Regions from separate parts of the Mesorhizobium sp. AD1-1 genome, predicted to be linked through region 4. Evidence: predicted binding sites of a transcription regulator. Region 4 holds the regulator's gene; each other region holds the start of a gene.
The links. Region 4 encodes LexA, which represses DNA repair genes until DNA is damaged. Its sites were predicted from a motif close to TGTTCNNNNTGTGTTCNG; they were not measured.

Region 1 (3,172 bases), on a different contig from region 4:
AAGACCACCAGCCTGCGCGTCATCGCCGGTTTCGAAAGCCCGTCGAGCGGCAAGGTGTTGCTCGATGGTCGCGATATCACGGCCCTTCGACCGTTCGACCGGCCGGTCAACACCGTGTTCCAGGACTATGCACTGTTCCCGCACATGAATGTTGCAGAAAATGTCGGCTTCGGTCTGTCGCTGCGCAAACTGTCTGGAGCCGAACAGGCTAAGCGCACCGGCGAGGCCCTCGACATGGTCGGTCTCGCCGACAAGCTTGGCGCCCGCGTCTCCGAACTGTCTGGCGGCCAGCGCCAACGCGTCGCGCTCGCGCGTGCCATCGTCTGCGAGCCGCGCGTGCTGCTGCTCGACGAGCCGTTGTCGGCGCTCGATGCGCATCTGCGCGAACAGATGCAGGTTGAGCTGAAGCGGCTGCAGTCGCGGCTTGGCACCACCTTCGTCATGGTCACCCACGACCAGACCGAAGCGCTGTCGATTTCCGACCGCATCGTCGTCATGAACAAGGGCCGCATCGAGCAGATCGCACCGCCGGCCACACTTTATGACCGGCCTGCCACGAAGTTTGTGGCGAGCTTCATCGGCACCATGAATCTCCTGCAATCACGGTTTGTCGGCCGCGATGGCGATCGCTTGCGTTTCACCGCCGGCACCCTGCCGCTGGAGGCTATTTCCGAAACCGGCGAGGCACCTGCCGAGGGCGCTACCCGCACCATCGGCGTGCGCCCGGAGGATTTGCTGGCGATGACCGAGGCCGCGCCCGGCACCGCACCGGCGCGCGTCAACAGCGTCGTCTTTCACGGCCGCACGCTGCGCCTGCATGCCGAACTCGGGCAGGGCGCGCCTGTCGTCATCGACGCGCCGCGCCAGGCCGAGGGTTTTCGCTTCCAGGTCGGCGACGTGGCGCATATCAGCCTGCGCCGTGGCGCCAACTGCCCAGTGCTGCCAGGTTAGTTCATCGAACTCTAAAAACCGGGGCCAACTGGGCGATCCACGATTTCCTCGAGGTCGAGGGTATCATCGGCTGCTGGGCGTGAGCTCGAATAGATTCCAGGCTTGACTCAAGGAGAGTGTTCCTGTTTTGTTCCGGAATGGAGCAAAACAGGAGCGTTCTTTGCCGGGCGTGTGCGTATGTATCTGCAAGGCGAATTCGACTATGGACTTCCAGAGCCGCCATGGCGGCCTAAACGGCCCGAGCGCGTGTTCTTCGGTTTGTTTTTGCATTCTAAGGACCATTCGCGCTTTGCCGATTGTCAAAATCGGCTATGCGGCCAATGCGGGGTAACCGGCGACCAACTGCTACCGGAGCGTTTTCACGTCAGCCTGCAGCATGTCGGTGATTACAAAAGGCTACGGTCCAAAATTCTTTTTGCGGCCGCCCGATCGGGACGGCGCATTGCGATGGCCCCGTTCGAGGTTACCTTTCGCTATGCCAGTAGCTTTCCCGGCCGACCGGCGACTAGGGGCAAGCCAGCCAAACACCCTTTCGTGCTTCTCGCCGATGACGGACCGGTTTGTGAGTTGAGCAGGAAGCTCGGCGTCGAAATGCTGCGCGAAGGCCTCAAGGCGTCAGATGGTTTCGTTCCGCATCTGACGCTTGCATATGACCGAAAACTTGTCCCCAAACAGCCTATGGGCCCAATCAGCTTTGTTGCACGAGAGTTCGTCCTTGTGCACAGCTTGCGCGGACTGAAGAAGTACGTTTTCCCGGAATGTTGGCCGCTGAGCGCGATGTGATGTGCTCACATCGTCGTCACATATTCCGAGCGATATCCATCATCCTGACATGGCTTGTCAGCACGGCGCGGTCCGACGATGGCAGGCCAGCAGGCTGTTCCCTACCTAAATGCGTCTGAACAGGAGGAACGCAAATGACCATCGCGGAAATTGCCAAGGATTTTACCGAGCTGCTCAAGCAGGGCGAGAACGAAGCTGCCGCCGAGAAGTACAATTCCGACGATATCGTGAGCTACGAAGCCATGGAGGGGCCGATGGCCATCTCCCGTGGCAAGGAGGCTCTCAGGCAGAAGGGCCAGTGGTGGCAGGAGAACAATGAAGTCCATGGCGGCTCTGTCGAAGGCCCCTATGTCAATGGCGACCAGTTCGCGGTGCGCTTCAAGTTCGACATAACGCCCAAGGCTACCGGCGAGCGTGTCACCATGGATGAAGTCGGCCTCTACACGGTCAAAAACGGCAAGATCACCGAAGAGCGCTTCTATTACTAGGGCCGGCCCCGGGTTCCGCCTCACGTCGCTGCAGGACCAGGAAATTAGACGGCCGGGACATTGTCCTGGCCGCCATGCGAGACGGAGATATGGCAACGGCTCTGGCAAATCGGGAAGGGCGGTTTAGTCTGTGGAACGGATTCGACAGTCAGCCAAGGAAGCACGCTTTTGACGATCACCATGTACGGCATCACCACTTGCGACACGGTCAGGAAGGCGCGCGTCTGGCTGGAAGGCCATGACGTAGCCTACCGGTTTCACGATTTCAGGGCCGAGGGACTGGACGCGAAGCGGCTGGATGGTTGGGCGGGCAAGGTCGGCTGGGAAAAGCTGCTCAACAAGGCGAGCACGACGTTCCGCGAGCTGCCGGACAAGGAAAAGCAGGGTCTCGACGAGAAGAGCGCCAAGGCGCTGATGCTGGCCAAGCCGACCATGATCAAGCGGCCGGTGCTGGAAGTAGGCGACCGGGTTATGGTCGGGTTCAAGGCTGATGTCTATGAGGCGGCGGTGGGGAAGTAGAGCTGCCTCTCGTTCCACGGTGTTCCGTGGCCCGCCGGCTTTCGAAGGTTCCGAGTGCCCTCAACCCGCGCGCAGATACCCCGCCAGCGCCACCGCATTGTTGTGCGCCTCGTCATGCGCGCCGTAGAGCAGCGTCACCTTGCCGTTACCCAGCAGGCCTCGCAACTGCGTCACCGCTTCGCCATTCCCATCCAGCTCAGCGCGATACCGCTCCTGAAATTCCGCCCAGCGCGCCGGCTCGTGTCCGAACCACTTTCGCAGCTCGTCGCTCGGCGCGATGTCCTTCAACCACAGCGTCAGCAAGGAAGACGCCGCGCGGCCAGATGCGGTCGACCAGAACCCGCTGCCCGTCCTCGGCAGCGGGCGGCTCGTAGATACGCTTGACCGCGATGTTGAAGGCCATCACACCTCTCGGCTGGAGCCCTCAGGCC
Region 2 (3,172 bases), on a different contig from region 4:
TGGGACGGCGAAGAGATGGAGTAGCCCCCGGCTTCACAGCTCCTTCTCCGCCAACTCCCTGAATTCGTCGGGAACCGAGCGCGCCGCCTCCAGTGCCACGGTGCCGTAGCCGACCGCCTGTTTGCCGAAGCGCTCGCGGATCTTGTCGATGGCGCGGTCGGCGTCGAAGCGTGCTAGGCCCTTCTTCGTGCCGGGCCGGCGCCTCTCGTCGGCGAGGCCAAGCGGCAGGTGGAGCTGCAACTCGAAGCTTTCCTCAAGATGCGAGACCGAGATCGCCAGCAGCGAGATCGTTTTCTCCTGTGGATTGTCGGCAAGCACGCCGCGCACCAGATCGCCGGCGATCTCGGCCAGCATCGCGGTTGCCGAGATCGGCTGGTCAAGCGTGATCGAGCGGGTGACGGCTCTGAGATCGGCAAAGCGCACGCGTACCGTCACCGTGCGGCCGGGCCTTGCCTTGGCGCGCAGCCGGCTGGCGACGCGGTCGGCCAGATGCAGCAGTGTCGGCACGATGACCCGTGCCACAGCCGGCTTCTGGCCAAGCGCCGATTGGGCGCCGGCCGAATGCGCGCGGCGCTTCGTCTCCAGCTTTCGCGGGTCGCGGTTCCAGGACAGGGCGGCGAGCTTTTCGCCGGCGGCGGGACCGAGCAGGCGCGTCAGCGCGCCGCGATGCGTCCTGGCCAGTTGACCGATGGTCTCGACGCCGATCTCGGCCAGCCGCGCCCTGGTCGCCGGGCCGACGCCCCACATCAGTCCGACCGGCAGATCATGCAGGAAGGCGAGTTCGGTGCCGGGTTCGACGACCACCAGCCCGTCGGGTTTGGCGACCTGCGAGGCGATCTTGGCCAGATGCTTGGTGCGCGCCACGCCGATCGAGATCGGCAGGCCGAGTTCGGCCCGCACGCGGCGGCGGATGGTTGTCGCGATCTCCTGCGGCGAGCCGAACAGATGCGTGCAGCCGGCGACGTCGGCAAACGCCTCGTCGATGGAAATGCGCTCGACTACAGGCGTAAAATCGTCGAGCACCTTGATCGCCGCATCGCCCAGCCGCTGGTAATGGCTGAAATTGCCGCCGACGAAGATCAAATGCGGGCAGAGTTCGCGCGCCTTGCGCCCCGGCATGCCGCCACGCACGCCGAAGGCGCGCGCCTCATAGGAAGCGGCGAGCACGACGCCGCCGCCCACCGCGATCGGCTTGCCGCGCAGCGACGGATCGAGCAACTGCTCGACAGAGGCGTAGAAAGCGTCGAGATCGGCATGCAGGATGGTGGCTGTCGTTTCCATCGACCGCACATCCGCAGTTGCTGATAGAATAGAACAAATAAAGAACAAAGATGGATGGTTGTCAAGCGAAGAGCGATTGGGTGCGGCAACAGCCATGCCGGTTCGGCTTGAACGCAACCGCCTAGACACTATGCTCCGTTCGCAGCGCCGCTTTCATCTTTTCCAGCGCTGCTTCGCCGCCTGCCGCCAACTGGTTGGCAATCCTGGCCAATCTCTCGTCGGCCTTGCGGTGCCTGCTGCCCCAGGCGCCGAGCGTCGCCAGCACCGGCAATAGGTCGATGCCTGCTTCGGTCAGCCGGTAGACCGTTCTCAAGCCATGCGTCGGGTCGTCGCTTCTGGTGAGGATGCCTTCGTCCTGAAGCGTTTGCAGTCGCTCGGCCAGCGTGCGCGAGGAGATGCCTTCGTCGGATTGCAGGAATTCGCGAAAGTGCTTTTTCCCGGCGAAGACCATGTCGCGGATGATGAGCAGCGTCCAGCGGTCGCCGATGAGTTCGAGCGACAGGTTGATCGGGCAGTCGGATTTTTCGCGCGTCGCCATCTATGGTTCCATTTATAAATCACTTTACTATTGACATCGTTTTGGCCTTGCGTCAACAGTTCCAAATGTAAACTGTTTTGCGATAGCCGTGAGGAGAATGATGGTGAAAAAGCTGGTCCTGCAGATGCAGATGTCGGTCGACGGCTTTGTCGGCGCCACCGAGGATCATTCCTGGCAGCTCTGGGAGTGGGGTGACGAGAGCGCCTGGGACGATGAGCTGAAGCAGGACTTCAACTCTGTCTTCACAGGCGTCGATACCATCCTGCTCAGCCGCAAGATGGCACAGGAGGGCTATCTCACCCATTGGGGCAATGCCGCCAAGAAGTTTCCGCACGATCCGTTCTACGCCTTTGCGCAACGCATCGTCGACGCCCGCAAGGTGGTGCTCAGTGATAAGTTCAAGCAATCGGCCGGGGAGCCGGTCTGGGAGCGCACGAGCGTGGCCAGCGGCGACCTGCCGCGCGAAGTCAATGCGCTGAAAGCGGGCGAGGGCGGCGACATGGCCGTGTTCGGCGGCGCCGGTTTCGCGTCGGCGCTGATTGCGGCCGGGCTGGTCGACGAGTTTCAGCTTTTCATCAACCCGGCGGTGCTGGGTGCGGGCCGCCGGATTTTTGATCAGGGCGGTTTTAGAAACCTGCGGCTGCTCGGCTCGAAGACCTATGACTGTGGCATGGTGGTCAGTCGCTATGCACCGGCGGGGTGAGGGGGACCTCCATCTTCTCCCTGCTCACTTCGCATCGTGAAAAATAATCCCGACCGTGTGGCGCATGCCTGAGCGCAGCCGGCTGACGCCATGACGCAGGTTGACGCGGTAATTGCCTTTGGTGCCCTGCACCGGCCGGTTGTGGACGGCAAAGACAACGGCGTCGCCCTGGCGCAGCGGCACCACCTCGACCCGGCTCTGCATGCGCGGCCGCTGCTCGGTCAGCGCGAACTCACCGCCGGTGAAATCCTGGCCCGGCTCGGAGAGCAGGATCGCCACCTGCAGCGGAAAGGCGAGGTCGCCATAGAGATCCTGATGCAGGCAGTTGAAGTCGCCAGGCACATATTGCAGCAGCAGCGGCGTCGGCCGCGTCTGGCCGGCGGCATGACACTGATCGAGAAACGCGGCATGCGTCGCGGGATAACGCATGGCCTGCCCCATCCGCTCGCTCCACCGGTTGGCGACCTTGGCCAGCCTGGGATAGAGCGCGCTGCGCAGGCCACCCAGCAGGTCGGGCAAGGGATAGCGGAAGTAGCGGTACTCGCCCTTGCCGAAGCCATGCCTGGCCATATGGATGTGGCTGCGGAAATGCTCTTCTTTGGGATAGAGGCCCGCGATCTGCCGGCACTCTTCGGGCGACAGCAGCTTTT
Region 3 (3,172 bases), on a different contig from region 4:
GCCGAGGCAAGCGTCGCTCTCAGCGGATGACCGGCTCGCCATGAAACCGCCGGCGCGACGGCGGCGAGACGCCGAAGCCGACTTCCATCATCAGTCGCGGCGTGCGTGCCGGCACGGTGCCCATATGGAAGCCAAAAGGGTCCTCGACGAAACCGAGACCGGCCTCGCCGGTCAGCGTCACCGGGCTCTGCTCGCCATAGACATCCAGGACCTGTTGCGCGGGGTGGCCAACCAGAAGCGTGAGCTGGTGCTTGAGGCTGCGGCGCTTGTGGCTGCCCCTGACATAGACATGCGGACCGGTGTCGGCGTCGACCGGCTTGAGGTAGAAGAAGAATTTCAGCATGCGCCAATCATCGAGATCGAAATGATACTTGCCGAGCGAGGCGAGGTTCTAGTCGGCATCCGAAGCGGCACCGGTTGGAAAACTCCACCAGACGCGCGTCGTGATCAGTTTTGCCTGGCCGCCGAGATAGTGCGCGGCAATATCCAGAAGCAGCGGATCGCGCTGGATGGCAAGCGCCGCCGGGCAGTCGAGGATGCGCTCGAAAAAATGCCCGCTGAGCAGCGAGCGGCCAAGGCGTTTCTCGGCCTCGGCATGTTCCCCCGGCATGAATTCGAGACGGCGGTCGAAATTGCCGTAGCAAGGCGTGCGCCCGGCGAAGTCGGCGATCTCTTCATGGATATCAGGCGGCAGGACCAAGCCTGAGAACAGCCCGTCGGAGCGCAACGCATCGACGACCGCTCCCCGTTCGACACCGGCAAACATCGTATCCCCGGCATTGGCGACCGGGCGGGCGCGTTTTGCGCCCAGCCAATGCATGCGGCGTCCAGGCATTGTGCGCGCCAGCACGAACATCGGCAGCCAGGCGGGGTTTTCGCGCAGGTCCTTGAGATAGGTCGGAATGCGCACCGCGATGCGTCGCAACAGACTGCCGTCGCGCGCAATAGCCTCGAGACTGGCCGCGCCGGATGTGTCGGGGGTTGAAAGCTTCATTGGGTCCTCGGCTATGAGAGCACCACCGATGCCGCATCGGTGCTCGCCACTCGGCATGTCCCAAACCCAATTCCCGCTTGAACGGAAGCTAACCCCGCGTCAGATTTTGTGCAATGCACAATGGCCTGAGCAGCTGCAAAAAATCATGTCGAGGAGCGGCGTTCCTGCTTGGCGGGCGCCATCCAGATCTCGGCGTCGAGCCGCTTCATTGCGAGGCCGCGGGCGATGGCCTCAGCACTGCCGGCACTCTTGGCCGCGGCCGCCGCCTGACGCTTGCTGATCAGCAATCCGTCGGCCAGGGCGCGGTTTCCCGAAAAGACCCGTGCCAGGAATGGCGTGCGGCTGGCCCGCGTGCGCGAAAACCGTGCGGCCATGGTCTGCCTGGCCGTATGCGCGACAACCTCATCGATCCAGCCCTCCACCAACCGCGCGCCCGGTTCCAGGAGCAGCAACCAATCCCCCTTGGCCTGGCGGATGCCGGCAGCGACACCGCCGGTCACGTACTGACAGCCGGCATGCTCGGCCACACGATGCGTCTGGTCGGTGGAGCCTGTGTCGCAGACGATGACTTCACGCACCACGCCTTCGACCGCGCCGCCAATCAGCGAGGCGAGCGTGCGGGCGAGGCCCTCCTCGTCATTGCGGGTTTCGATGAGAACACTGAGCATCCTTAGCCGAATAGCGGAAAGCGCCGGACAGCGCCAGTTTTGCATCGCACCATAGAAAGTTCTTGCTTTGTTCTCATCGATGAAATAGGAATAATTTCATGAACAGAGCGATTCGACACAACACGGACAGTCCCTGGGAGCGGGCGAAAATGGAACAGATCGTGCGCGCCGACATTGCAGCTTTCGGAGCAGGAAGAGCCGAGATGGCCAATGCGATGGTCGAGCAGAGCGGCATGCGTGTCCGCCCGGACCGCAACCGCGGCAGGTCGGCCGGCATCAACCCGTCCGGCCGATTCGAGCCAGTCAGCCGGCACGTGTTCGACGATGGCTGGAATTCGCTGGAAGAACTGCCCCCCTTCAAGACCGAAGTGCAGGTCGAGAAGCCGCGCACCATCATCACCCGCAACGAATCGCCCGACATTTCCTTCGACCGTTCCATCAACCCTTATCGCGGCTGCGAGCATGGCTGCGTCTATTGCTTTGCCCGCCCGACGCACGCGTTCATGGGCCTGTCGCCGGGTCTGGATTTCGAATCGAAGCTGTTCGCCAAACCTGATGCGGCGCGCTTGCTCGACAAGGAGCTTTCGAAGGACAGCTATCAGCCGCGCACCATCGCCATCGGCACCAACACCGACCCCTACCAGCCGATCGAGAAGCAATACCGGATCATGCGCGAAATCCTCGAAGTGCTGGAAGCGCGCGGCCATCCGGTCGGCATCGTGACAAAGTCCGCCCTGGTGACGCGCGATATCGATATCCTGTCGCGCATGGCCGAACGAGGGCTCGCCAAGGTGGCGCTGTCGGTGACGACGCTCGACCGCATGCTGGCGCGCACCATGGAGCCGCGCGCGTCGACGCCGACCAAGCGGCTGGAAGCGATCCGGCAGCTTTCGGATGCCGGCATTCCGGCGTCGGTCATGGTGGCTCCGATCATTCCGGGCCTGACCGATCCGGAGATGGAACGCATCCTCGATTCGGCACGTGCGGCCGGCGCGCGCGAGGCGGGTTATGTGATCCTGCGGCTGCCGCTGGAGGTCAGCCCGATCTTCAAGGACTGGCTGCTGCGCCATTATCCCGACCGTTACCGCCATGTGATGTCGCTTGTCCGCTCCATGCGTGACGGCAAGGACTACGATTCGGAATGGGGCAAGCGCATGAAGGGCGCCGGTCCCTATGCCTGGCAGATCGGCCGGCGCTTCGAGATCACAGCCAAGCGGCTTGGTCTCAATGCCGAACGGCGCACGCTGCGGACCGATCAGTTCGTTGCCGCCGGGAAAGACCAGGTGCAACTGACGCTGCTTTGAAGAGACAATTCGTCGCGATGGTTTGATCCGTCGCGCACCAAGAATCCCGTCCGGCCTGCCCCGGCCTGCAGACGGTGCCCTCCCGGTCCGGCGCCCCACCCGACCCGGAGGGACTTGCGGAGAATCGGAGCCGATGCGAACCTCGCCGCAACATGGCTCGCGCGCGTTCTGATTCTCCGCCTCTCTTTGAGATCATCGAGAAGCCC
Region 4 (3,172 bases):
ATCTCGCGGTTATGCCGATCGTCACCGTCGTCATGTTCCTGGCCGTCGCCAGCGCGCTGCTGATGCCTTTCGGATTGGATTGGCCAGCTCTCTACCTGATGGGCAAGGGCCTGACGATGATGATCGCCATATCGGGCTGGATCTCCGAGCGTTCGCCTGTCGATGGGGTCGGGTTGATTTCGCAGCAGTCGGTCCTGCTGGTGGCCATTGCCCTGGTCATCGCGACGATGGCGACGACATGGCTGCGGCTCGCGGCTCTGCCATTCGCGTTGGCAGGCTTGCTGACCGTCTCGGATACGCGCACGCCCGATGTGCTGATCTCGGAAGACGCCCGGCTGGTGGCGTTGCCGATCGGTGGCGGTGAGCTTGCCGTCAGCCGGCAACGGCCGAACGAATTCACCGTCGACAACTGGAAACGCGCGCTGACATCGGAAACCATCGTCGTTCCGGAAGTGTTCGACAACAGCGATGGGCAATTCGACGTCGCGGATGCCGTTGAGCTACCGCCGGGATCGCCGTTCTATTGCTCCTCAGGCGTTTGCGTGGCCAGGCACATGTCCGGTGCGATCATTGCCTATGTCGAGGACCGCAAGGACACCTGGAAAGCCTGCGGCTTCGCCGAGCTGATCGTCGTCAACGACGCCACCGCCTATGACGCCTGTCACAACCCGCTGGTTCTCGTCATCACCAAGCGGCAACTGGCTCGCAAAGGCAGTGCCGCGGTCTTCTTCGATCGCCAATCGGCGACCACGCCGGCGACGATCAGCTTCGCGGTGGACAGCCCATATCGGCCCTGGCACACGCAACGCAGATACTCTCGCGAGGCGAGGGGGCTGGCACCCTTCAAGAAACCCGAGAAGCCAGTGGTCAACCCACAGCCGTCTCAGTAGCGACGGATCAGGCCGACGAGCTTGCCTTGCACCTTGACCCTGTCCGGCCCGAAAATCCGTGTCTCATAGGCTGGATTGGCGGCTTCGAGGGCAATCGAGGCGCCCTTGCGGCGGAACCGCTTCAGCGTCGCTTCCTCTTCATCGACCAGCGCCACGATGATCTCGCCGGGGCTGGCCGTGTCGGCGTTACGGATGATAACGGTGTCGCCGTCGAAGATGCCGGCCTCGATCATCGAATCGCCCTTGACCTCCAGTGCATAGTGCGCGCCGCCCATGATCATGTCCGGCGGCACCGAAATCGAATGCGTCTGATGTTGGATGGCATCGATCGGCACGCCGGCGGCGATGCGACCCATGACCGGGATCGAAACGGCAGAGACCGCATCGTCGTCATTGCCGGGCGAAGGCATCCGCGAAGGCGCCGGCTTGATCTGCCGGCCAAGAGCACCACCCTGACCAAGACTGCCCTGGATGACGCTTGGCGAAAACTTCTTTGCCGCATTGAGGCCTGGCGCGATGGAGTCCGGCAGCCGCAGCACTTCCAGCGCGCGGGCCCGATTGGGCAGCCGGCGGATAAAGCCGCGCTCCTCAAGGGCCGTGATCAGCCGATGAATCCCGGATTTGGAGGCAAGGTCGAGCGCCTCCTTCATCTCGTCGAAGGATGGCGGAATGCCGCTCTCCTTCAGGCGTTCATGGATGAACATCAGCAGTTCATGTTGCTTGCGTGTCAGCATGGCGGCCCCCAGGTTCCCTGAAACCAGAATCGAAAAACAAACCCAGAACAAACACTATCTGTTCCAGTTGTGTTCTGCAACCGTTTAAAGTTTAATGAATTTGTTAAGGCTGCTGAAATTATTTGGCGCTTGCCAGCGGGTTACGATCGACGGGCGCCACCTTCGGCAATGCGCCTGCTCACATTGAAATTGTTATGGTTAATGACCTGTGGCTTATCCCCTACCAAAGCTTGGCATTATCTGTCGATCGACCTCGACAAGGAGCGATTGCAACCTTCGGGACGTTCGTTGGCCGTGAACGAAACGGAGCCAAAACGCCAACGTCAGTTGGGCATTTTGGCTGGAAATTCAGCTCTCCGTCATTTGCCAGGCAGTGAGGGCAGCGACGGCGGATCGCCGGGATCGGTGCGTCAGGTAACGGCTTCCTTGACGGCGAAACGCTGGTCCTTCCATGCACCCGTGCGCAGAATGTCTTCCAGAACCTCAACCGCCAGCCACACATCCTTGTAGCTGACATAGAGCGGCGTGAAGCCGAAACGGATGGTCGACGGTGCGCGGAAGTCACCGATCACCCCGCGCTCGATCAGCGCCCGCATGATTTGATAGCCATGGTCGTGAAGGAACGACACCTGGCTGCCGCGCCTGGTCGCGTCGCGGGTAGTCTCCAGCGCGAGACCGTAGGCGCCGCACTTGGCTTCGACGAGCTGGATGAACAGTTCTGTCTGCGCGACGCTCTTCTTTCGCAATGCCGCCATGTCGACGTCGCTCCAGATGGCAAGCGCGCCTTTGAGCGCCCGCATCGACAGGACCGGTTGCGTACCGCACAGAAAACGGCGGATGCCGGCGCCGGCAACATAACCCCGTTCGAAGGCAAAGGGCCGCGCATGGCCCCACCAGCCGCTGAGCGGCTGGCTGATATCGCCGTGGTGGCGCTGTGCGGCATAGATGAAGGCCGGCGCGCCCGGACCGCCGTTGAGGTACTTGTACGTGCAGCCGACAGCGAAATCGGCATTTGCCTGATCGAGCTCGACGGGCAGGGCGCCGGCGGTGTGGCAGAGATCCCAGACGATCAGCGCTCCGGCCGCATGAGCCCTGCGCGTCAGCGCCGCCATGTCGCGCAGTTCACCCGATTTGTAATTGACGTGGTTGACCAGCACCACCGCGACGTTTTCGTCGATTAGCTCTTCGATGGTCGGCGCGTCGACGCCCGCGAGGCGCAGCAGGACGCCATCCCGGGTCGAGGCCACGCCTTCGGCGATGTACAGGTCGGTGGGAAAACTGTCACCTTCGGCGACGATGGCTGACCGGCCGGGCCGCATCTCCATCGCTGCGTGCAGCACCTTGTAGATGTTGGTCGATGTCGTGTCGCAGACGACGGTCTGGCCGGCCGCGGCTCCTATCAGGCGTCCGAGCTGGTCACCGAGTTCGATCGGCATCTCGAACCATCCGGCCGTGTTCCAGGCTCGGATAAGATCTCGGGCCCATTCCTGCGTCGCCGCCTGCTGCAGCTCGCCGAAAACGGCATGAGATGCTGCCCCCAGTGAATTG

Region 1: a site for LexA is predicted at 1,069-1,086, ahead of LB519_RS09980 (2'-5' RNA ligase family protein). Genes of this name have one in related genera too.
Region 2: a site for LexA is predicted at 1,311-1,328, ahead of dinB (DNA polymerase IV). Genes of this name have one in related genera too.
Region 3: a site for LexA is predicted at 1,720-1,737, ahead of LB519_RS09875 (PA0069 family radical SAM protein). Genes of this name have one in related genera too.

The regions. Positions count from the first base shown of each region.
Region 1 covers NZ_JAIUGP010000004.1:53,443-56,614, reverse strand. Annotated here, with positions in the region: gene LB519_RS09985 (ABC transporter ATP-binding protein) at 1-951, shown strand, start outside; gene LB519_RS09980 (2'-5' RNA ligase family protein) at 1,129-1,734, shown strand; gene LB519_RS09975 (nuclear transport factor 2 family protein) at 1,869-2,222, shown strand; gene LB519_RS09970 (ArsC family reductase) at 2,391-2,741, shown strand; partial or broken gene LB519_RS09965 (DUF488 domain-containing protein) at 2,802-3,144, opposite strand; gene LB519_RS09960 (aminopeptidase) at 3,166-3,172, opposite strand, start outside.
Region 2 covers NZ_JAIUGP010000012.1:142,201-145,372, reverse strand. Annotated here, with positions in the region: gene LB519_RS22080 (cupin domain-containing protein) at 1-24, shown strand, start outside; gene dinB (DNA polymerase IV) at 34-1,281, opposite strand; gene LB519_RS22070 (winged helix-turn-helix transcriptional regulator) at 1,403-1,819, opposite strand; gene LB519_RS22065 (dihydrofolate reductase family protein) at 1,923-2,522, shown strand; gene LB519_RS22060 (2OG-Fe(II) oxygenase) at 2,547-3,172, opposite strand, start outside.
Region 3 covers NZ_JAIUGP010000004.1:34,160-37,331, forward strand. Annotated here, with positions in the region: partial or broken gene LB519_RS09865 (hypothetical protein) at 20-994, opposite strand; gene LB519_RS09870 (glycosyltransferase) at 1,138-1,662, opposite strand; gene LB519_RS09875 (PA0069 family radical SAM protein) at 1,812-2,966, shown strand; gene LB519_RS09880 (ribonuclease HII) at 3,119-3,172, shown strand, end outside.
Region 4 covers NZ_JAIUGP010000003.1:46,206-49,377, reverse strand. Annotated here, with positions in the region: gene LB519_RS06880 (ComEC/Rec2 family competence protein) at 1-890, shown strand, start outside; gene lexA (transcriptional repressor LexA) at 884-1,624, opposite strand; gene kynU (kynureninase) at 2,035-3,172, opposite strand, start outside.